DNA from 3 places in the Lactococcus taiwanensis genome. Region 1 is predicted to be linked to each of the others. Evidence: predicted binding sites of a transcription regulator. Region 1 holds the regulator's gene; each other region holds the start of a gene.
The links. The regulator Rex, encoded in region 1, represses fermentation and respiration genes when NADH is low (regulators of the CRP and FNR family bind a similar motif). The targets are predictions, from matches to a motif close to TTGTGAANTANTTCACAA.
Positions count from the first base shown of each region.

Region 2: trhO (oxygen-dependent tRNA uridine(34) hydroxylase TrhO) is a predicted target of Rex. The motif match lies at 4,641-4,658, and genes of this name have one in related genera.
Region 3: JW886_RS08990 (class II fructose-bisphosphate aldolase) is a predicted target of Rex. The motif match lies at 3,254-3,271, and genes of this name have one in related genera.

Region 1 covers NZ_CP070872.1:1,058,808-1,067,018, forward strand. Annotated here, with positions in the region: gene gdhA (NADP-specific glutamate dehydrogenase) at 1-1,136, opposite strand, end outside; gene JW886_RS05265 (cation:proton antiporter) at 1,323-3,263, shown strand; gene JW886_RS05270 (CHAP domain-containing protein) at 3,560-4,459, shown strand; gene JW886_RS09860 (hypothetical protein) at 4,594-5,241, shown strand; gene JW886_RS05280 (redox-sensing transcriptional repressor Rex) at 5,296-5,952, opposite strand; gene JW886_RS05285 (Spx/MgsR family RNA polymerase-binding regulatory protein) at 6,175-6,567, shown strand; gene JW886_RS05290 (ABC-F family ATP-binding cassette domain-containing protein) at 6,738-8,211, shown strand, end outside.
Region 2 covers NZ_CP070872.1:1,182,206-1,190,416, reverse strand. Annotated here, with positions in the region: gene trmFO (methylenetetrahydrofolate--tRNA-(uracil(54)-C(5))-methyltransferase (FADH(2)-oxidizing) TrmFO) at 1-465, opposite strand, end outside; gene topA (type I DNA topoisomerase) at 547-2,667, opposite strand; gene dprA (DNA-processing protein DprA) at 2,888-3,733, opposite strand; gene budA (acetolactate decarboxylase) at 3,832-4,539, opposite strand; gene trhO (oxygen-dependent tRNA uridine(34) hydroxylase TrhO) at 4,741-5,700, shown strand; gene JW886_RS05860 (histidinol-phosphatase) at 5,714-6,523, opposite strand; gene hisIE (bifunctional phosphoribosyl-AMP cyclohydrolase/phosphoribosyl-ATP diphosphatase HisIE) at 6,524-7,162, opposite strand; gene hisF (imidazole glycerol phosphate synthase subunit HisF) at 7,159-7,938, opposite strand; gene hisA (1-(5-phosphoribosyl)-5-[(5-phosphoribosylamino)methylideneamino]imidazole-4-carboxamide isomerase) at 7,928-8,211, opposite strand, start outside.
Region 3 covers NZ_CP070872.1:1,822,434-1,830,644, reverse strand. Annotated here, with positions in the region: rRNA gene JW886_RS09035 (23S ribosomal RNA) at 1-2,306, shown strand, start outside; rRNA gene rrf (5S ribosomal RNA) at 2,389-2,504, shown strand; tRNA gene JW886_RS09025 (tRNA-Val) at 2,507-2,579, shown strand; tRNA gene JW886_RS09020 (tRNA-Asp) at 2,606-2,678, shown strand; tRNA gene JW886_RS09015 (tRNA-Lys) at 2,696-2,768, shown strand; tRNA gene JW886_RS09010 (tRNA-Leu) at 2,777-2,858, shown strand; tRNA gene JW886_RS09005 (tRNA-Thr) at 2,871-2,943, shown strand; tRNA gene JW886_RS09000 (tRNA-Gly) at 2,968-3,039, shown strand; tRNA gene JW886_RS08995 (tRNA-Leu) at 3,075-3,160, shown strand; gene JW886_RS08990 (class II fructose-bisphosphate aldolase) at 3,316-4,212, shown strand; gene JW886_RS08985 (transporter) at 4,397-4,843, shown strand; gene JW886_RS08980 (amidase domain-containing protein) at 5,157-6,794, shown strand; gene JW886_RS08975 (DUF4097 family beta strand repeat-containing protein) at 7,065-8,168, shown strand.

The sequences.
Region 1 (8,211 bases):
TCCAATGCAGAAACAGCTACTCCACCAGCATTTGCAGCTTTGCCTGGAGCAAAAAGAACCTCATTTTTTTGAAGATAGTGTGTGGCCTCTAATGTCGTTGGCATGTTTGCACCTTCGGCAACTGCCTTGACTCCATTTGAGACGAGCTGTTTCGCATCGACTAAAGTAAGTTCATTTTGTGTAGCACAAGGTAAAGCAACCTCACAAGGAATACTCCATATATCCTTACCCTCTTTATAAAGGGCTTCAGGGTGGGTTATTACATATTCAGCAATTCGACCACGTTCAATCTCTTTTATATTTTTAACAGTTTGTAGGTCAAGACCATTATCATCACGGATATAACCTGTCGAATCAGACATTGCTATTACTTTGGCTCCTAGTTGTTGTGCCTTCTCTGCTGCATAGATTGCGACATTTCCTGAGCCAGAAATCACGATTCTCTGATTTTCAAGCGATAAACCATGGGTTTTCAACATCGCATTTGTTAGATAAAGGAGGCCATACCCAGTAGCTTCAGTTCGTGCTAATGAGCCGCCAAACGTCAGCCCTTTTCCAGTTAAGATACTTTGATGACTACTGGTGAGACGTTTATATTGTCCAAAAAGATAGCCGATTTCGCGGGCACCCACACCAATGTCACCAGCAGGGACGTCAATATCAGGACCAATATATTTGTAGAGTTCACTCATAAAGGCTTTGCAAAAACTGAGAATTTCTCGATCTGATTTACCTTTTGGATCGAAATCAGACCCTCCTTTGGCTCCCCCAATAGGAAGTCCGGTGAGTGCATTTTTAAAAATTTGTTCAAATCCTAAAAATTTAATGATACCAATATTAACATTATCTCGTAATCGTAATCCCCCTTTGTAAGGACCAAGTACATTATTAAATTGGACTCTATATCCTGTGTTTACCTGCACTTGCCCATCATCATCAAGCCACTGAACTCGAAATTTTATTTGTCGATCTGGCTCGGTAAGGCGTTCAAGTATAGCCTCCCTTTTATAATAATTCTCATTTTTTTCAATAAGAGGATGCAGTGAATCGAGAACCTCGTCTACAGCCTGTAGAAATTCAGTTTCATTCTTATTGTTATTTTTAATTTTTTTCTTAACTTCAGTGACATAGGACATAGCTAATCCCCTTTCTTTATGAAAAACTTATTATATTATAACATTTTTTAGTAAAATAAAGAACATTACAAATTGTCTGTAAAATAGTTTGAGAGCACTTCAAAATAAGTCATATCTTCTAACCCTTTCACAGAAACTTTGGAATATGTTATACTAAAGTGATTCGTATAAGGAAGGTGGCCGAGGATGTCAGCAACACATTTTATGGCGGTGATGCTTATTGGAGTGATCGTCGCTAATATACTAAAAGAGTATTTTTCAAAAATTTCTGAGACTTTTATTCTTATCGGGGTAGGTCTCCTAATCAGTTTTCTGCCTGGCTTCAGACATTTTGAATTAGAGCCAGATTTTTTTATGATGATGATCATAGCTCCTTTAATGTTTTTTGAGGGCAGTAAGATTTCACTTAAGTCGGTGCGTAAAAATATAAAAGGGATATTTTTTCTATCCATTACTTTAGCAATCATCACTGTTTTACTGGTAGCCTTTCTGACAAGTCATATAATGAACAGTTGGATTTTTGCACTAGCTATTTGTTTTGCGGCCATTGTCACGCCAACGGATTCTGCTGCTGTAAAATCAATTATTGCGGGTAAACAAATGCCTGTTGGGGTTAATGAGGCAGTTGAATTTGAGTCTCTTTTTAATGATGCAACAGGTCTTGTTTTACTGAGTCTAGGTCTATCTGTGTTAGAAAGTGGTCATTTCAATCTTTGGCAAGGGATTGGGCAATTTGCCTTTGTTGCAATTGGTGGGATTGTTATTGGTTTGATTGCGGGTAGTATTCTTATACGAATAAGAATGGGGATAAATTTACGTGCAACACGTCCAGAAGCTACTATCATTCCTATTTCGCTACTTACCCCCTTTTTTATTTATCTCTTAGCCGAACATCTTGGAACTTCTGGTATTTTAGCTGTTGTAGCTGCTGGGCTGGTTCATAATTTTGAAGCAGATGTACTAAAACTAACTTCCACGAATGTACAGTTGACCAATCAAACCATCTGGGAAATAATCAGTGACATGTTAAATAACTTCGTATTTATTTTGTTAGGTGTTAGCCTAGTGGGAATAGCGGAGATTCTGTGGAACCTAGGGCTTATGCGGGCTTTGACTTTATTCTTGGTTAGTGTTCTTGTTTACCTTTTGATGCTCTTTATTCGGAAATTTTGGACATATAAAAGAGGAGTGCAAGCTTTAGATCATTTCTTTAGTGATGATCGCGATGTACGAAGTAAAGAAACGACAGTCTTTGCTTTATCGGGAGCTCATGGTACAGTAACCCTTGCGATGGCCTTCTCTTTGCCAATAAATTCCGCCATTATAAGTACTCAGAATCGTGAATTGATGATTACGATGGCAGCTATAGTTATTGTGTTAAGCCTTGTTGTTCCAACCCTCATATTACCTCGTCTGTTGCCGGCTGCTCGTTCACAAAACCATTCCAATATTAATGATATGCGAGAAGCAATGGTTGACTTTGCGATTATTAATATGTCTCAAAAGGATATGACGCCTCAAATACGTAATAGTTTAATCAAACAGTTGCAATCTCAAAAAGGACTACAAATTCCTGATCATAAAAAAAGTCAAGTATTGATGGACCAAATTATTCAGGAACAAACAGACTTCTTAAAAAGTGATGAGGTTACAGCACATTTTTCTGCTCGTGCCATAGAGTATTTTAGTGAATACTTTATTGGCAGAAAGCGAAGTCCACTCTTTCGCTTTAAAAAAAGGAAAAAAAGAACTTATGAAACTGAAAATGTAGACTACAACGAATTAGTACTATTAAGAGATGACTTAATGGGCCTAGAAAAAAATCTCTATGAACACAGTATGCAAACGCTAGAAGAACTTGAAAAAACAAGATTGGCGCAAAAGGAAATGGAATTTAGTGACATAGAAGAAGTAAAGCGGATTTTGGAGAGTCGGCATCATCGGACACGAAATGAAATTCAAGAAGATGCTCAAATACCAGAAGAGTTCCTTATTGAAGCTTTTCAATTGGAATATCAATTTATTATTGAGAAAGTAAACGACGGCTCTATCTCAAAAGAGCTAAGTAATAAATTATTCAAAGAAATAAATAATGCTCAAGTATTACAGTTACAAAGAGAAAACTAAATATTAAAAACCAGTTCATAGAAAGCTGGTTTTTTTCTTTAATGGGAAATGAATTGCATGCTACAAAGGACACTTCTTAATACCATCGCACAACTTTTTATTAATGATGGATGAAAATCTATTTTTAACATTAATATGAAATCATTTGAAAAAATATTTTAAATATAGAGGATGATTTATATGGTAAAATAAATTTCTAAACTATTTTGAGGGTTAAAGTAACCTAATATTGATGTTGAAGTACTTTAACCTTATGCTATTGTTGGTTGAAAATTTTAAGAAGGAGAGCGTGTTAGATGCAAAAAAAAAGACTGTGGGGGAGTGCTTTATTACTCATAGCATTCGTTTTAACAAGTAAACATGTCTCAGCAAGTGAGAAAGAAGTAGTCTATCGTTTGTACAATCCTAATAGTGGGGAGCATTTTTATACAACTAGTTTTTATGAACAAAACACTCTGAAAAATGTAGGTTGGCGCGACGAAGGAGTTGGTTGGCAAGCTGCAACAAAGGGAACACCTGTCTACCGAGTATATAATCCCAATGTTAAGGGAGGGAATCATTACTATACTATGAGTAATTATGAGGCTAAGAGTTTAATCAAAGCTGGTTGGCGATGGGATAACAATGCCAAACCTGTTTTCTATTCGGGGGGGAGCGTCAACTTATATGTTGCTTATAATCCGAATGCACAGTCAGGTAGTCACAACTATACCACAAATGTTTATGAACAAAATAACCTCCTTAAAAATGGTTGGAAATATGGTGCAATTGCTTGGAAAACGATGCCTTCTGATCCGCTTCCTACACTACCGCAAGGCTGGTCTATTGATCGCGCAATAAATACCAATAATTACTCCACACAAAGTTATGCATATAAACAATGCACATGGTGGGTCTATAATCGTGCCAAGGAATTTGGTATTAACTATGGATTATATATGGGCAATGGAAAAGACTGGCAGAACCAACCGGGTTACACGGTAACTAGCACACCACAACTTCATAGTGCAGTAAGTTTTAAAGCGGGGCAGCTGGGGGCAGATGCTAGTTATGGACATGTAGCTTTTGTGGAACAGATACATTCTGATGGGTCTATCCTCATCTCTCAGTCTGGAACAGGTTATAAAACATTATATGACTACCAAGTCCTAAGTAAAAAAGAAGCTGGACAATTAAAATATATTATTGGAAAATGATTTGTTCAGATTTTGACAAATAAGGTATTCTTTTTCTTTCTAATGTAAAAAATTGATAGTGAACAATTAAAATAAATTTGACTTTATCAATTTTTAATGTTAACTTCAAAGGGTATTATTAGGAGAATTATATTATGAAAAAAAAGATACTTTTGTCGGTAACATTTCTGGGTATAATTACACTTAGTGCTTGCTCAAGTACAAAAAATAGTGATGAAAAAACTCAAAAACATTCTGTAACCAGTTCATCAACTCAAAAATCTCTTTCTCGTTCAAAAAGCACATCAAGTTCTAGAAATAATGCTACGGCAGGTAGTCAAACTGAGAAGAGCAGTACAGGAAATATCTCCAAAAGTAGTACTTTTCCTTTATCAGGATATAGCTCTGAACAAATTGAATACGCACGAGTGACGGAAACATTGCTAAATTATTATAAGATCCAGCATCGACCAGTTTCTATTGAAGTCACTAAAAACGGCACCAACCACCCCGTTTTTCCTTTTTCAGGTTCTGTAGTTGTACCTCGTGATACGGTAACATTATCCTTTAGTTATGATCATACGATGGCTGGAACTAGTACTGTAACCTATAGTTCAAATCATAATGGTACGATTAATTTTTATAAAGATCCCAATCATTACCAGGACGTGAGGTACCTTCAAGATCCGGTTTGGGTTAAACAAGAGTCACAAAAATTATTGGATAGTACGCAATTGATTGAAATTCCTACCTCATTTGATAAGCAAGCTTCCCAAATTATATCTGAGATAGTGATTAAATAATAAGGTAAGCTATAAAATAGCATCAAAAAAAAACAGCTAGATTTAGCTGTTTTCTTATTCATTTTTTTCATTATTTCCCATAAAGAAAAGGAGGGTTTGGAGCTCTTTAGTTAAATCGATAGATTGAACAACAACGTCTGATGGAACGTGAAGACGAATTGGTGCAAAGTTTAAGATTCCTTTGATTCCTGCTTTGATTAAGTCATCGACAACTTCTTGAGCATTTTCTTTTCGAACGGAGAGAATGGCAGTTTTTATTTCAGATTTTTTGACATTTTTTTCTAGATCAGAAATATTATAAATGGGAATTCCATCGTCGGTTTGTGTTCCGACTAAAGGATTCCCAGCAATATCGTAAGCTTGAGTGATTCTCATTTTATTCCGTTCTTGGAAGTGGTAGTGGAGAAGGGCTCGACCAAGGTTACCGACACCAATTAAAGCAATGGGCGTTTCCTGATCTTGTCCGAGTAGTTCGCCGAAAAAATCGCGTAGAGTTTGAGTTTCATAGCCGTAACCCCGACGGCCCAGTTCCCCAAAAAGAGAAAAATCACGTCGAATTGTTGCAGCATCGACGCCGATTTTTTCGGAAATCAGTTGTGAATTAGTACGAGAAATATTTTCGTCAACTAAGCTTTTGAAGAGACGGTAGTATTGGGGCAAACGCTTTGCAGTTGCTTTGGGTAAGTTCTTACTTACTTTATTTTCGTTCATGTTGATACCTCGAATTTATAATTACTTTATTTATTTTATAATATGTTTTGTGATTATTTTACCAAAAGTTTGTGAAAAACTCAACTAAATTGTTTTTTTCAATTTTTTTCAGAAGTTTAGATGTAAAACTAAATATAATTTTAAAGAAATCTCATAAAACGCTTTCTTTAATTTGTCTTTCATGTTAGAATAGAAATATGAAAAAAAGATGAGGAGAAAATTATGATTAAAGTTTATCTCAGTGGTTCCTGTTCGTCCTGCAGAAAAGCTAGAAAATGGCTTCGAAAACGTCAACTAGAATTTATGGAAATAAATTTGTCTTCTACAGTTATGAGTAAAGAAGACTTGATCAAAATCTTATCTTTAACAGAGAATGGCTTGGAAGATATTATTGCTGTACGCGGAAAAACCTATCTAAATTTGGAACAAGAGTTTGAAAGTTTGAGCTTAGAAGAAGCTATCCGATTAATACAGAAAAATCCTCGCCTTTTGAAACGTCCACTTATCTTTGATGATAATCGTTTGTTAGTGGGTTTCAATGAGGAAGGGATTCGTGCCTTTGTACCAACGGAAGTTCGTAAGGTGGAGTTGAAACAACGTTTAATTTTAGCATAATTTTTAAAGAAAAGTGTTCAACTCGCTCAGTGAACACTTTTCTCTTTTCTTAAAAACTACAAAAAGACTTTGTTAAATGTTATAATCAGTTCATATGCTTTCTTTGGAGCAGTTATAATATACCTGCTTTGAAGAAACTTCGATCAGTTATAAAAAGGAAGATACAAACAATGATACTATTGCAAGGAAATGGAATTGCACGGACTTTCGGCGGTGACACCTTATTTGAAAATATCAATTTTAGCCTCCAGGATCACTCCAGAATTGCTTTAGTTGGGCGAAATGGAGCTGGTAAGTCAACTTTACTTAAAATCATCGCTGGAGTTGAAGAGGCCAGTCGTGGAACGATTTCCAAAACAAAAGATTTAAGTATGAATTACTTAGCTCAAGATACCGGGTTGAATTCCTCACGGACAATATTTGCCGAAATGCTTTCTGTTTTTGATTTGCTTCGCCAGATGGAGAAGCAATTGCGTCAGATGGAATTGCAAATGGGAGAACTTGCTGGGGAGGAATTGACAGCTTTGATGAAACGTTACGATGCTTTATCAGAAGAATTTCGGATGAAAAATGGATTTACTTATGAATCTGAAATTAAGTCTGTCTTAAATGGGTTTCGTTTTGATGAAGCAATGTGGGAAAGAGAAATTTCAAGTTTATCAGGGGGGCAAAAAACACGTTTGGCTCTTGCTAAGATGTTGCTTGAAAGACCACAACTTTTGATTTTGGATGAACCAACTAACCACTTGGACATTGAAACTTTAGCTTGGCTTGAAAATTACCTTAAAAATTATGAAGGAAGTTTATTGATTGTCAGTCATGACCGCTACTTTTTGGATAAAGTAGTTAATGAGGTCTTGGAGTTGTCGCGAGGAGAATTGACTCGTTTTTCTGGAAACTACTCGCGCTATGTTGAACAAAGAGAGCAAAAATTACTCACTGAGCTCAAAAATTTTGAAAAACAACAAAAAGAAATTGCTAAATTAGAGGATTATGTTGCCAAAAATTTAGTTCGTGCTTCGACGACTAAAATGGCACAATCACGTCGTAAAAAGTTGGAGAAAATGGAGCGTTTAGACGCACCGACAAGTGATGATAAATCGGCTAATGTCACTTTTACTCCTGAAAAAACGTCTGGAAATGTTGTTTTGACCGTTTCAGAAGCAACGGTGGGTTATGAAGATAATCGTCTCTCTGGACCGATTAACATTGACGAGCGTAAAGGTGAGTCCCTTGCCATTGTTGGGCCAAATGGAGTAGGTAAAACAACATTGATTAAGTCAATTGTGGGACAAATTCCATTTTTAGCAGGTCAAGCAAAATTGGGTGCCAATGTTACTTTGGGCTATTATGACCAAGAACAAGGGAGATTAACTGCTTCAAATACTGTTTTAGACGAATTATGGAATGAGCATCGCTTACTTAATGAAGTTGAAATTCGCAATTTGCTTGGAGCCTTTCTTTTTAGTGGAGATGATGTAAAGAAAACGGTTGGGATGCTTTCGGGTGGTGAAAAAGCCCGTCTTTTACTTGCTAAATTAGCAATGGATCACGATAACTTTTTAGTTTTAGATGAACCAACCAATCACTTGGATATTGATTCACGTGAGGTCTTGGAGAATGCTTTGATTGATTTTCCAGGAA
Region 2 (8,211 bases), 120 kb from region 1:
ATCCCCACCATTTAAATCATGAATTTTAGCAGCCAACTTATCTGAAGTCAATGGTCCAGTAGCAATAATTGTGATTTCATCGCTTGGAAGTTCTGTGATTTCTCCACGAATTACTTCAACTAGTGGATGTTGTGAGACTTGTTCCGTGATATAATTTGAGAAAGCTTCTCTATCTACAGCTAAAGCTCCACCAGCAGGAACTTGGGTCTCTTGCGCAGCCTTCATAATGACTGAATCTAAGCGTCTCATTTCTTCTTTTAAAAGACCAACAGCATTAGTAATTGCAGCTCCTCTAAGTGAGTTTGAACAAACAAGTTCAGCAAATTTATCTGTTTTATGCTGTGGGGTAGATTTTACACCACGCATTTCGTAAAGCTTAACAGGGACTCCACGTTTTGCAATTTGGTAGGCAGCTTCAGATCCTGCAAGACCAGCTCCAATAACATTAATATGTGTTTTTTTCATTATACAATTATACCATATCTTATATAAATGGATCGTTTTATCAGATTAATAAGAGATAGTAAGTCCTACTATTATCTTTTCCTATTTTTGTTTTTCTTCTTGGTAATCGCACTTCTCATTTGAACAAACAACTTGTTTACCTCCACCACGGACTTTTTTCTCTACTAAGAAATCTCCAGATTTAGGGCACTCACGTCCAATTGGTTTGTCCCAACTAGTAAATTCACAGTCTGGGTAACGATCACATCCATAAAATACACGGTTTTTCTTTGTCTTACGTTCAATGATATTTCCCTCATGACAAAGTGGACATTTAACTCCTATTTCTTTCACAATAGCCTTTGTGTTTCGACAGTCAGGAAAGTTACTGCATGCATAAAATTTACCAAAACGTCCAAGTTTGATAACCATCGGACTTCCGCAAACGTCACAATCAAAACCAGCTGGTTCATCCTTGATCTGAATTTTTTCCATGCCGGATTCAGCATTTTCTAATTCTTTAGCAAAAGGTTTATAAAATTGGTCAACTACCTCTATCCATTGCCGTTTTCCCTCTTCAACTTCGTCTAAGTCTTTTTCCATTTCGGCTGTAAATTCAGTATTTACAATATTAGGGAAGAACTCAACAATAAGCTTATTGACAATTTCTCCAAGCTCTGTAGGTTCAAAACGCTTAGCGACTAAGCGCACGTAATAGCGTTTTTGAATTGTCTCTAGCGTTGGGGCATATGTGGAGGGGCGCCCTACCCCATTTTCTTCCAAAGTTTTGATAAGCGTTGCTTCGGAATAGCGCGCTGGGGGTTGGGTAAAGTGCTGTTCAGGTTTAACGCTTGTTTTTTTCACGGTATCGTTCTCTGACATTTCAGGCAACATTTTTGATTTGTCAGAGTCGTTGTATATTGCAAGGTAACCATCGAATTTTACTTGGGAACCATTAGCTACAAAAATGACTCCGTTTTGTGAGAGATTAACTTTTACTGTGTCAAAAACAGCTGCAACCATTTGACTGGCTACAAAGCGATTCCAAATAAGCGTATAGAGCTTCAATTGATCTTTATCTAGATATTTGGCAATTGATTCTGGAGTATTAAATACATTTGATGGTCGTATAGCCTCATGGGCATCCTGTGCGCCAGCAGCGTTTTTAATTTTTGAACCATGTTTACTGTATTTTTCTCCGAATCTATCAACAACATAGTTATGAGCAGCTGCTTGAGCAACGGGTGAAATACGCGTTGAATCTGTCCTCATATAGGTAATTAGCCCTTGGTGTCCTTGACTTCCAAGAGTTAGACCTTCATAAAGTTGTTGGGCAACCATCATAGTTTTACGAGTTCGGAAATTAATTTTATTAGCAGCATCTTGTTGCATGGAACTCGTGGTATATGGAAGTGGAGCATTTCTACGACGTTCCTTTTTTTCAACTTTATCAACATTAAAGTCAGGACCATCAAGTCGTTCCATTATTTGGACAACGTCATCATTGTTTTTTAAAGGATGCTTTTTACCATCAATTCCCCAAAAAGAAGCTTTAAATTTCTTTGTTCCCTTTTTGAATTCACCATCGATTGACCAATACTCTTCTGGAATAAAAGCGTTAATTTCATTTTCTCTATCTACTATTAGTTTTAAGGCAATAGATTGTACACGACCAGCAGATAGGCCTTTTTTAACTTTTTTCCAAAGGATAGGGCTAATTGAATAACCGACCAAACGGTCTAGCACACGGCGTGCTTGCTGTGCATCAACTAAATCAACATCAATTTTACGCGGTTCTTTAAAAGCATTTTTAACTGCATCTTTTGTAATTTCATTAAAAACTACACGATTTTTCTCTTCAAGTGGAAGATTTAAAATATGTGCTAAGTGCCATGAAATTGCTTCTCCTTCACGGTCCGGGTCACTTGCAAGATAAACTGCTTTCGCAGCTTTAGCTTCTTTTTTTAGCGAATTAATTAAAGGAGCTTTTCCGCGGATGTTGATATACTGGGGTTCATAGTTATTTTCGATGTCAACGGACATCGTAGATTTTTTCAAATCTCTGATATGTCCTACACTGGCCACAACTTTGTAATTACGTCCTAAATACTTTTCAATTGTTTTAGCTTTTGCAGGTGATTCTACAATAACTAAATTTTTGCCTGGGGTTACTTTTTTTCTTGTTGTTTTTTTCTTTGTTTTTGTTTTAGTCGCTGTTGGCATATTTATTCCTAGCTAATTATATGAGAGGTGAACATTCCTGTGCTTCTTTCATTAGAATGTTCTCTTAAAACATTAAATTTTCATTTTAATGATACCCTCCAATAATAAATGCTTTTAAGCAATATGTCAAGCTATTTCATTTTCTTATAGGAAAAGCCGATATTTATGTGTTTAAATAGTAAGCCTTTTAATCCTTATAATATAATGGGTTTTATTGCTTTTATTGGTAAATATATTCTTCTAAAATATCTTGTGCCTGATAGACTAATTTTGCTCCTTGTTGAATAAGATGGTGGCAACCATCAGATTGTCCATCTAAGATGTTACCTGGTACTGAGAAAACATCCCTCCCTTCTTCCATTGCTCTTTCACATGTAATTAAACTGCCACTGCGCAACTTAGCTTCAATAACGACCACGCCACGTGCAAGTCCAGCAATAATACGATTGCGCTCTGGGAAATGATATTTAAGTGGTTTTTCGCCTGGAGCATACTCTGAAATTACAAGTTGATGATGTGCGAGATAGGTTTGTATTTTGCGATTTTCACTAGGATAGAATACATCTAAACCAGTTCCTATTACAGCGATAGTTGGGGTATGTGTTTGAATGGCTGAAAGATGGCTTATGGTATCAACACCGCGAGCAAGGCCACTGACAATTGTAAAAGTTTGATGAAGCTCCCCAATAAGTTTTTGAACTGTTTTTAAGCCCTGAGAACTTGAAGTTCGGCTGCCAACGAATGCCAGCTTAGGGTTCCTCAGAAGAGAAAGATCCCCTTGATAGAATAAAAGTACTGGTGGGTTATAGATTTCTCGTAATCGCTCTGGATAATCTTTGTCAAGAATTGAAAGAGAATTGAATTGCTTATATTTCTCTCTTAAAACTTTTGTATCTTGAGATTTGTATCGTTCGATAAAATCAGCAACAGATCTTACCTGTGAAACCTGAGCCATGCGCCGTAAGCTTAACTTGTCAGAATTTTGCTGATAAAATTTCAGCAACTTATTTACCCCGAGATTAGTCATGCCTGCAGTCTTCCAGCGAAATAAATCAAAATTTGTAATCATAGATACCTCCATTAAAGCTTCTTAAGAGTTATATACGAAATAAATAGAAAAATGTCACTAAAAAGTACTGACAGAGTTGTCAGTACTTTCATAGATTATTCTGCCTCAGTAATATCTGCTCTAAGTTTATCAAGATCAAGTTGTGCCTCAAGAAAGTTTCGATTTTCGGTTGGGAAACTTTGGAGGAGTTGGTCGATCTTACCAATTGCAACATTACCAGAAAATCCTTCAAAATCGATGATATGTCCTCCAAAATGTTTATCCTGGCTAAGAAAATGGAGATGATAACCAGCTACACTAACTCCATGGAAGAGTTCGGGTGTCCAAAAACCTACGATTGTGCCGGTAATTTTCTTTTCCATATATTCGGGTTGTCGAGCAGCAATTTCGACAAAAGGTTCACCTTCTTTACCCCCTGGGGACATCCGTACATGCATGCTATCAAAGCTTCCTTCCAATTTTATAGCATGGAACAAATTTTTGCTTGAGAACTGGGTTTCAATTGCAGTCAGTAATTCTGAATTAATCGCATTTTCCACTTCAAATGACAAAACCTTAGCAAAAGGCGTCACAGCACCATATGGTGCTGTTTCCGATCCAGTTAGTTTACTGACCGTGTTGTCAGCACGCGCTTGATAAGCTTCACCGTCTAAAATGATTACTTCTCCTGTAATGCCAGCGAGCGTGCCAATCCCAAAATCACCGTGTTCTAGTAATTCTGAAATAGTAATACTTCCTTCATAGAGTCCAGACATTAAAGCAGCTAAACTACTATGATGAAACATTTTTGTAGTTTTATCTATCAAATTTTTTCTCCCTATCTTCGTGTCAGTAGCTGACAGAAGTTTCTATCCGTTTCTTTATCTATTTTATCACAAAGTTTTATTAAGCAAGTAGGAAGGATTTGTTAAATAAGACACAAGCAAGTTTTTTGCTTTTATAGCTTATTAAATGGTTAAATTATATTGGATTATAATGTAATCAATAAATTTAAGGAGCCCTCTATGACTCAGGATTATCGAGTTTTACTATATTATCAATATGTTCCCATTGAAGATGGAGAAAATTTTGCCCAAAAACACCTCTCAGACTGTAAAGCATTAGGTTTAAAAGGACGTATTTTAGTTGCTGACGAAGGTATTAACGGAACTGTTTCTGGTACTGTCGAGCAAACAAATGCCTACATGGAACTGATGAAAAATGACCCTCGCTTTAGCTCAACAATTTTCAAAATTGATGAAGCCGAGCAAAATGCTTTTAAGAAAATGCATGTCCGTTATCGCCCTGAATTAGTCAATTTAAGTTTAGAAGATGACATCAATCCCTTGGAACTTACTGGGGCTTATCTTGATCCAAAAGAGTTTCGGGAGGCCATGCTTGACGAAAATACAGTAGTGATTGATGCACGAAATGATTATGAATTTGATTTAGGACATTTTCGTGGCGCCATTCGTCCAGAAATAAGAAGTTTTAGAGAACTTCCTCAATGGATTCGAGATAACAAAGAACAATTCATGGAAAAACGTGTTTTAACCTACTGTACCGGTGGAATACGTTGTGAAAAATTTTCAGGATGGCTCGTTCGGGAAGGCTTCAAAGACGTTGGTCAACTTCACGGAGGAATTGCCACATACGGAAAAGACCCAGAAGTTCAAGGCGATCTCTGGGACGGACAAATGTATGTTTTTGATAGCCGAATCGCAGTTCCAATCAACCAAAAAGAACATGTCATTGTCGGACGTGATTGGTTTGATGGAAGCCCATGTGAACGTTACATCAATTGCGGAAATCCAGAATGTAACAGACAAATGTTAGCTTCAGAGGAAAACGAAGCAAAATATCTTGGTGCTTGTTCACATGAATGTCGAGTTCATCCCAATAACCGTTACATCAAAGCCCACCAACTATCAAATCAAGAAGTTCAAGAACGTCTTGCGCTACTTGAGAAAGATTTAGCATCATAATATAAAAAGTCTATTATTTTTTAATAGACTTTTTATTTTTATCAATTTTCATCCCACTAAAAGTTGCTAGTTCGTGAAAACCAGCTTTTTTAATTAAAGTTCTTGCTTTATGAATTGAAAGCCAATCACGCTTTGCTATATGACTATCCGTTCCTAAAGTTATAAATTTTCCACCTAATCTTTTAAAATTAATCAATAAATCACTATAAAATTGTTCAGTTTTCGGATCATCAAACAATCTAGTATTTATTTCTAATGCTTTTTCTTTTGAAGCTAAAGCCCGCAAGATTTCAAATAAAATCTCCCGATTCTCTGCAAACTTTATTGATTTATCCGTGTAAGGCCCATATCTAGCAACATAATCTAAATGACCAAATGAATTATAATTCTCAAATTTTTGAACAACATCTAAACAAGCTAAAAGATATTCTCTTTGTGCTTCTTCTTTTATTTTCTGTAGATAAAATTCTGTTCCGTCATAAACTTCAATATCTCCAATTTCATGAACAGAGGCAATCACAAAGTCAAAAGGAGCCGAATCAATAAACTGATTAATTTCTGATTTAAAACGTAAATCAATTCCCATTTCCAAACCGATTTTTATTTTAATTTTATCTTTAAATTCTGCTTGTAATCGATTGATTTCTTGAAAATACTCAGGTAGATTTAGTGAAAAATCCATTCCTGGAAAATAAAAATCTCGATGCTCTGTAAAACAAATTTCTTCTAAACCATGTGCTATAGCTTCTGTCACATGCTTTCTAGGAAGCTCCTCGCTATCAGCCGAAAAATGAGAGTGGAAATGATAATCTAATTTTTTCATTTAATCTGCCGTCCTTGTATGAAATTCCTTCTTATTTCCTTCTAGCTGATGCCGTTTTTTTGCTTTTTGCCGTACTTCTTCTAGAGAAATACCTTGCTGATTCATTAATACAAACAAATGATAAAGTAAATCATCAATTTCTCCTAAAAGTTCTCCTTTATCTGAATTTTTACTAGCAATAATCACTTCACTTGCTTCTTCACCAACTTTTTTTAATACTTTATCGATGCCCTCTTCAAGCAAATAATTCGTATAAGATTTTTCGACTGGATGTAACTTTCGGTCGATGATTTGCTTCTCCAACTCTCTGAAAATATCAGAGTCATCAAAAGGAATAAGTTCATCATAAAAACAAGAGTAAGCACCAGTATGACAAGCATTACCAATTTGTTCAACAAAAACCAGTAAAGTATCTTGGTCGCAATCCAAACGCATTCCTTTTATTTTCTGAAAATGCCCTGATTCTTCTCCTTTGTGCCAAAGTTTTTGTCGTGAACGTGACCAAAACCAAGTTTCACCAGTTTCAAGCATTTTCTCAAAAGCCACTTCATTTGTATAGGCAAGCATTAATACTTGATTTGTTTGATAATCTTGAACAACAACAGGAATAAGTTTCTGCTTATGAAAATCTGGTTTCATAAAATCTCCTTCTTAATAATTCTTGCTGAAATATTATTTTTTATAAGTTCGTCTTTAACTTCATCAACTGTTGCTTCGCCATAATGAAATAATGAAGCAACAAGGGCAGCATCGCTTCTTGTTTTTTGAAAAACTTCAACAATGTCCGAAATCTTCCCACAACCGCCACTTGCTACAACAGGAATATTAACAGCAGTACAAACGACATTCAGCATTTCCAAATCGTAGCCTGTCTTTGTTCCATCCTTATCCATTGAGGTTAGTAAAATTTCACCTGCTCCTAATCTTTCACAGTTTTTAGCCCAATCAACTAAGTCAAGACCTGCATTTTCACGCCCACCTTTGATATAGACATCATATCCCCTAGAGTCTGCTCGTTTTTTAGCATCAATAGCAACAACAACACATTGAACGCCAAATTCGTTAGCCGCTTGACGAATAAGTTCAGGATTTTCAATTGCAGCTGAGTTGACGGATACTTTATCAGCTCCTCTAGCAAGAATTCTTCTAAAATCGTCAATTGAACGAATTCCTCCACCAACGGTTAATGGAATTGAAAGTTCACGCGCCGCCCGACCAATTAATTCACCAATAATTTCACGTTCTTCAAAAGATGCCGTAATATCAAGAAAAACAATTTCATCTGCACACTGTTCTTCATATATTTTGGCCAATTCCACTGGATCACCTATTTCTCTTAAACCCACAAAATTGATTCCTTTAACAACCTTACCATTTTTAATATCAAGACAAGGGATAATTCTTTTAGTTAGCATTCCTGAACTCCTTTTCAAGATTAATTTTTCCCTCATAGTAAGCTTTCCCAACAATAATCCCATAAAAGTCAGAACGAGTTGCACGTTGAATATCAGAACTATCCTTTACACCTCCAGAAATAATCACGTTTAGGGAATTTTCCTTTGAAATTTCATCATAAAGTTTAAAATTTGGACCTGTCAGTGTTCCGTCTTTGGAGATATCAGTAATAATAGTTGTTTTAACCCCTATTCTCTCTAATTTTTTTAAAAATGACAGATAAGGAAGACTCG
Region 3 (8,211 bases), 760 kb from region 1:
CCTTTTGTAGAATGAACCGGCGAGTTACGTTATGATGCGAGGTTAAGTTGAAGAGACGGAGCCGTAGGGAAACCGAGTCTGAATAGGGCGACTTAGTATCATGATGTAGACCCGAAACCTAGTGACCTATCCATGAGCAGGGTGAAGGTGTGGTAAGACGCACTGGAGGCCCGAACCAGGACACGTTGAAAAGTGTTTGGATGACTTGTGGATAGCGGAGAAATTCCAAACGAACTGGGAGATAGCTGGTTCTCTCCGAAATAGCTTTAGGGCTAGCGTCGAAATGTAAGTGTATTGGAGGTAGAGCACTGTTTGGGTGAGGGGTCCATCTCGGATTACCAATCTCAGATAAACTCCGAATGCTAATACACATGTTCGGCAGTCAGACTGCGAGTGCTAAGATCCGTAGTCGAAAGGGAAACAGCCCAGACCAACAGCTAAGGTCCCAAAATATATGTTAAGTGGAAAAGGATGTGGGGTTGCACAGACAACTAGGATGTTAGCTCAGAAGCAGCTATCATTCAAAGAGTGCGTAATAGCTCACTAGTCGAGTGACCCTGCGCCGAAAATGTACCGGGGCTAAACATATTACCGAAGCTTTGGATTGATATTTTATCAATGGTAGGAGAGCGTTCTTAACCGCGATGAAGGTATACCGTGAGGAGTGCTGGAGCGTTAAGAAGTGAGAATGCCGGTATGAGTAGCGCAAGATAAGTGAGAATCTTATCCACCGTAAGACTAAGGTTTCCAGGGGAAGGCTCGTCCGCCCTGGGTTAGTCGGGACCTAAGGCGAGGCCGAAAGGCGTAGTCGATGGACAACTGGTTGATATTCCAGTACTAGATATGATCGTGATGGAGGGACGCAGTAGGCTAACGGATGCCAGTTAATGGATTCTGGTCTAAGCAGTGAGGTGTGAGATGTGTCAAATGCATTTCTCTTTAACATTGAGCTGTGATGGGGAAGCAACTACGGTTGCGAACTCCGTGATGTCACACTGCCAAGAAAAGCTTCTAGCGTAAAGTCATATCTACCCGTACCGCAAACCGACACAGGTAGTCGAGGCGAGTAGCCTCAGGTGATCGAGAGAACTCTCGTTAAGGAACTCGGCAAAATAGCCCCGTAACTTCGGGAGAAGGGGTGCTGGTGTAAAAGCCAGCCGCAGTGAATAGGCCCAAGCAACTGTTTATCAAAAACACAGCTCTCTGCTAAACCGCAAGGTGATGTATAGGGGGTGACGCCTGCCCGGTGCTGGAAGGTTAAGAGGAGTGCTTAGACGTAAGTCGAAGGTATGAATTGAAGCCCCAGTAAACGGCGGCCGTAACTATAACGGTCCTAAGGTAGCGAAATTCCTTGTCGGGTAAGTTCCGACCCGCACGAAAGGCGTAATGATTTGGGCACTGTCTCAACGAGAGACTCGGTGAAATTTTAGTACCTGTGAAGATGCAGGTTACCCGCGACAGGACGGAAAGACCCCATGGAGCTTTACTGTAGTTTGATATTGAGTACCTGTAAGTCATGTACAGGATAGGTAGGAGCCATTGAAATAGGGACGCTAGTTTCTATTGAGGCGTTGTTGGGATACTACCCTTGACTTATGGTTACTCTAACCCGCTGGCATAATCGGCCAGGGAGACAGTGTCTGACGGACAGTTTGACTGGGGCGGTCGCCTCCTAAAGAGTAACGGAGGCGCTCAAAGGTTGGCTCAGATTGGTTGGAAATCAATCGTAGAGTGTAAAGGTAAAAGCCAGCTTGACTGCGAGAGCTACAACTCGAGCAGGTAGGAAACTAGGACTTAGTGATCCGGTGGTACCGCATGGAAGGGCCATCGCTCAACGGATAAAAGCTACCCTGGGGATAACAGGCTTATCTCCCCCAAGAGTTCACATCGACGGGGAGGTTTGGCACCTCGATGTCGGCTCGTCGCATCCTGGGGCTGTAGTCGGTCCCAAGGGTTGGGCTGTTCGCCCATTAAAGCGGCACGCGAGCTGGGTTCAGAACGTCGTGAGACAGTTCGGTCCCTATCCGTCGCGGGCGTAGGTAATTTGAGAGGATCTGTCCTTAGTACGAGAGGACCGGGATGGACTTACCGCTGGTGTACCAGTTGTTCCGCCAGGAGCACGGCTGGATAGCTATGTAGGGAAGGGATAAGCGCTGAAAGCATCTAAGTGCGAAGCCCACCTCAAGATGAGATTACCCATTCGTAAGAATTAAGAGCCCAGAGAGATGATCTGGTAGATAGGCTGGAAGTGGGAGCGTTGCGAGACGTGGAGCGGACCAGTACTAATCGCTCGAGGACTTTACCAAAGAGTCAAATATAAAATGCTTAAGGTTTATGAGTTAGAAGAATTGTTATTTAGTTTTGAATGTTCAAGGTAACATTTAATGATTTGGTCATCATTGCGATGGAGATACACCTGTTCCCATGTCGAACACAGAAGTTAAGTCCATCTACGGCGGAAGTACTTGGGGGTTGCCCCCTGGGAGATAGGCGAGTGGCCAAGTTTGGGAGTTTAGCTCAGCTGGGAGAGCATCTGCCTTACAAGCAGAGGGTCAGCGGTTCGATCCCGTTAACTCCCATAGGTTGGTTCAGCCTTAATTGAATAGGTTCCGTAGTGTAGCGGTTATCACGTCGCCCTGTCACGGCGAAGATCGCGGGTTCGATTCCCGTCGGAACCGTTAGTAGAAATACTAATGACTCGTTAGCTCAGTTGGTAGAGCATTTGACTTTTAATCAAAGGGTCGCTGGTTCGAGCCCAGCACGGGTCATAATCCTAGCGGATGTGGCGGAATTGGCAGACGCACTAGATTTAGGATCTAGCGCTTAACGGCGTGGGGGTTCAAGTCCCTTCATCCGCATCTTAGGTATTAGCCGACTTAGCTCAGTTGGTAGAGCATCTGATTTGTAATCAGAGGGTCGCGTGTTCGAATCATGTAGTCGGCATTGTCGAAAGGCAGAAAAGGTATTGCGAACGTAGTTCAGGGGTAGAACACAACCTTGCCATGGTTGGGGTCGCGAGTTCGAATCTCGTCGTTCGCTTGTTAATCCTCCCAGTGGGAGTTTTTCTATAATAACCCGGGGTGGCGGAACTGGCAGACGCACAGGACTTAAAATCCTGCGAGGGGTAACCTTCGTACCGGTTCGAAACCGGTCCTCGGGATAGCCAAAGTTAGTAGCAAATGTTACTAACTTTTTTTGTTTCAGTTTAAACGTTGGAGTGAAGCGGTTACTTAGGGATTTTATGAGCTTACACTAGAAAAATACTTCACAAAATGCTATACTAAGTAAGTAATAAAATATTCGGAGGATTTTGAAATGGCAATCGTTTCAGCAGAAAAATTCGTACAAGCCGCTCGTGATAACGGATACGCTATCGGTGGTTTCAACACAAACAACCTTGAATGGACTCAAGCTATCTTGCGTGCAGCAGAAGCTAAGAAGACTCCAGTATTGATCCAAACTTCTATGGGTGCGGCTAAATACATGGGTGGTTACAAAATGTGCAAGCTCCTCATTGAAACTCTTGTAGAATCAATGGGTATCACAGTACCAGTAGCAATTCACCTTGACCACGGTCACTTTGAAGATGCTAAAGAATGTATCGAAATCGGTTATACTTCAGTTATGTTTGATGGTTCACATCTTCCTATTGAAGAAAACTTGAAAGATGCTAAAGAAATTATTGAATTGGCACATGCCAAAGGTATCTCTGTAGAATGTGAAGTTGGTTCTATCGGTGGTGAAGAAGATGGTATTATCGGTGAAGGTGAACTTGCTCCTATCGATGATGCTGTAGCTATGGCTAAACTTGGTGTTGACTTCCTCGCTGCAGGTATTGGTAACATCCACGGACCTTATCCAGAAAACTGGAAAGGTCTCCACATTGATCACCTTGAAAAATTGAACAAAGCACTCGTTGAAGCTATGGGACACAATGTACCAATCGTATTGCACGGTGGTTCTGGTATTCCTGATGATCAAATTCGTCAAGCTATCGCTAACGGTGTTGCTAAAGTTAACGTTAATACTGAATGTCAACTTGCTTTCGCAGCTGCTACACGTAAATTCGTTAACGAATTTGATGCAAACGAAGCAGAATACATGAAGAAAAAACTCTTTGACCCACGTAAATTCTTGAAACCTGGTTTCGATGCAATTACAACTGCTGTTGAAGAACGTATCGATGTATTTGGTTCAGCAAACAAAGCTTAATCAATTTTCATACTTAAAAAAAGGGCTGCTCTTGAGCAGTCTTTTTTTCTTTGTATACCCACAAAAGCAAAGTTGAGTGAATGTTAAGAAAATTATATAAAAGATTGCAAATGATTTAAAAAAATGGTAGTATGGTTACGGAAATAATTTGATTAGTATTTATCCTTTTTGAAGAGGTGTTATTATGCCAAAACGGTTGTCTAAGTTTAAAAAGTGGATTTTATTTGATTACGCACTTCTCTCTTTATTTGTAAGTGGTGTTTATATTGCTTTTAACCATGAATTTTTTAAAGTGAACTGGAAACGATATTATAACAATATTACTTATGAGGAGAAGGTTGACAAAATATTGAAGCATGGCGTTTTTTGGATTCCTGGTAACTTGCATTCTCTCACTGCACCTTTATTGATCGCTTTACTTTTAGGTGGGGCGCTCTTGTCTCTTATCATTTTCGCATTAGTGTGGAAAAACTACTTGGTGAGAACGTGGCTGCCATTATTTTCCTTCATGGGATTTATACTTCCATTATTAATTCGTTATGATGAGAATATTCTTAAGCTACTTGTAATTGGCTATTTTCTAGTCATATTGAGTTCAAGTTTTTCAGTTGCCGCATTAAGGCAGTGGTAAGCGATAAGATTTGATATGAGTGCTTCTATAAAAACATTTTATTTCTCTTCATGAGTCTAAATCTTGATATTTTTTAAATAACTATCATTTTACTATGAATAAATATAAAATTTAAAAAAGGAGAAAAAGTGAATATATTGGGCTTAGTCACGCTTTGACTAAAGAGAAGAGTTTTCATCTAGAATATTTTGGTTACATTATCGCTCGTTTATCGTATATTAATTTAGAAGGGTTATATTTGATTTAAGATTTAAAAGGCGATAGAATGATTATAATGCGAGCAACAGCACTAACCATGGAGGAATATAAATAGATGAATAAAAAGAATCGACGTGTGAATACTAACTTAAAACTGCTAGCGGGTACAACATTGCTGATTAGTCTGGGAAGTTTCGGTGGGGCAGCTAAAGCTGCTGATTTAACTTCTACTCTTTCTAATGATGCGACCACAATGACAAGTGAAAAGGGAACAGCGACAAATCTCACTTCTTCGTCGAGCGCAGATGAAACGAGTAGTTCTAGCCAGGAATCAAGCACTAGCGAGAGTTCAGACGAATCAACGAACAATTCTGGAACAACAGATGAGGGAGATAAAACGACTACTGGCAATAGTAGTTCTGCAGCAGTAGGTGGTGAGAGTAGTGGGACATCATCTTCAAAACCTAAGCCCTCTTCATCAGAAAAACCTTCCACAACTCGACCTTCAACTACTACGAAACCTTCAACGTCCCAAAAAGCCCCTAGTTCACCTAGTAAGTCATCAGAAGCTAAGAGTACTGGGAGCCAATCAAAGGTTGCTGTTTCACCATCATTAGCTGCCCCCCAAGCAAATCAAACTTCTACAGCAACTCCTGTAGCTACGCCTACTGAAAATGCGCAAAGCTATGTTGGTGGGACATATGCTCAGCCAGCATCAAATACCTCTGTGACGAGAACAGCTTCAGAGGCGGGGACTGGCGACTCGGTTTATGAGGGGCCTACACTGAAAAAAATTCAGGCTGCAAAAACAATTGATAAGATTGATAACTCTAGTACAGAAGCTTTTATTAAGAGTATCGCTCCTCGTATACAAATTTTAGCTGGAAAAAATAATTTGTTTGCTTCTATTATTTTGGCGCAGGCTATTTTGGAATCTGGCTCGGGTCAAAGTGATATGGCTGTGAATTATTTTAACATTTTCAATATTACGGGCTCCTATTTTGGAAAGTCTATCTCTTTTAAAACACAAGAGTATGCAGGTGATCAGGCTTATTTGATGGAACAAAGTTTTCGAGTATATAGCAACTATGACCAATCTCTAGAAGATTACATCAATCTTATGCTTAGTGGAACAACTTGGAATCCGAATATTTATGCTGGAAGTTGGAAAACTCATGCCAAAAATTATACAGAAGCTGCACAAGCTCTTCAGGGAGTTTTTGCTACAGACCCAGAATACGCTCAAAAATTAATCGACTTGATTCAGGAATATCACTTGGATTTTTACGATAATGTAGACAGTAAAACAGAGGTTTGGGGAGAAAATATTCCCACTAGTCCTGTCATGACGTCAAAAGCTGCAGAGAGTGACTTCCCAGCCTATAATGGAGTTGAATACCCAGGCGCAGAAAGTTATGCATTTGGTAATTGTACACAATATGTCTATAACCGAATTATCCAATTAGGAGGCAAAATTGGCACACACATGGGAAATGGTGGTGAATGGGGTGTAAATGCCCAACAACAAGGTTATTTCACTACGATGGTTCCTACAGAGGGATATGCGGTAAGCTTTCCACCAGGGGTTGCGGGCTCAAGTTCTGAATATGGTCACGTGGCCTTTGTTGAGAAAGTTTATGATGACCACTCTATCTTAGTCTCGGAGATGAATGTTCGTGGTAACAATGTAGTAAGTCAGCGACATATTTCTGCGAGTGTTGCTGCTTTAGCAACCTATATCCAACCTAAATAAAGGGATACTCTGTAAAAAAGGTACCTAGAATTGACTTTTATAGTAATTAACTTGATGACTGAGTATCCTAATCGGGTATTCACGTGATGGAGTAAAAGTTGCTAGAAAAGATCGTTCCTTATAAAAAACTGTTGAAAAATCAGCCTTTGGGCTGATTTTTTTGGGGGAAAAGTTTGAGATAATAAGGTTACGAGGTTAAGACAATCTCATATAAAAGTTTAAAAGATTTTAGTGCTTTGATTTGATAAAGCAAAGAAAGGATCAGATATAATGGCTAATAAAAAAGATAGAATTATGGACTTGATGCGTCGCGGAATTATCACAGAAGAGGAGGCTTTAGAACTTCTTGAAAAAAATGGGACTGCACCGAAAGGGGGAAATTCTGGTGATGAAGAATCAACACAATTTACCTATACCGATAAGGAGGGATATGTGAACCATAATGTAGACTTCCCAGATGCAATGAAGAATGTTGCAGAAAGTCTGTTGACAAAAGGTAAAGAAATCTTCCAAGGTGTTTCAAAGGCAGTAGATGACAATATTGATTTTTCTAATGGTTTTCCAAAAGTAAAATCGACATCACATACCGTGGAAAAAGACATTGAAGAGGATTTCCAAAGACTCAATTTAGATATTAAGAGTGGTAAAGTGCTTATTTTACCTGGTGAAAAAGCACATGCCAAGGTTGAATACAAAATCTATGGCGCTGTTGATGAAGGAAATATTGCTGCTTATGTTGCTGAAAAAACTAAGTTTGAGGTAGTCGATGGGACACTAGAGTTTAGTGCGAGTGGTCGAATCGCTGCTGATATCGAACTTTATCTTCCTGAAAAAGAATATGATAATTTTGAAATCAATGCACCACATGCAGAATTAAAGGTGAAAAAAGTTTCAGTGAAGGAAATGAGTATCGGCTTGATCAACGGGGGCGCTGAACTTTCAGAAGTAACCAGTGATAAGATTAAAATTGATAATAAAAATGGAGAAATCAAAGTTTTAGAAGGTCAAACTGATCGTCTTGACCTGAATGGAGTGAACGGTAATATCCGTATTACTACAGCCTTTAACTCAGCCGATGTCTCACTGGTTAATGGCAATATTTTACTGACAGAAAAAGCTGGTACAGCTCGTCAATTAAACATGAAAAATGTTAATGGAGATATTAAGGTTTCTGTACCAGAAAAATTAGGGCTCGTCGGTCACGTAAGAACAATCTTTGGTGGTTATAAGACACGTTTGAACTTGGATACTCCTTTTGAAGCTGGACGCAATGGAGCGGCATTGGTACGCCAAGGTGAAGATACACTGACGTTTGAATTTGAAACAAAATCAGGAACAATTTGGTTGAAAGATACCACTCAAGAAGAAAATTAAGCACTTACGGTGCGGTCAGTAAATGACCAAGCTGTCAGTTCAT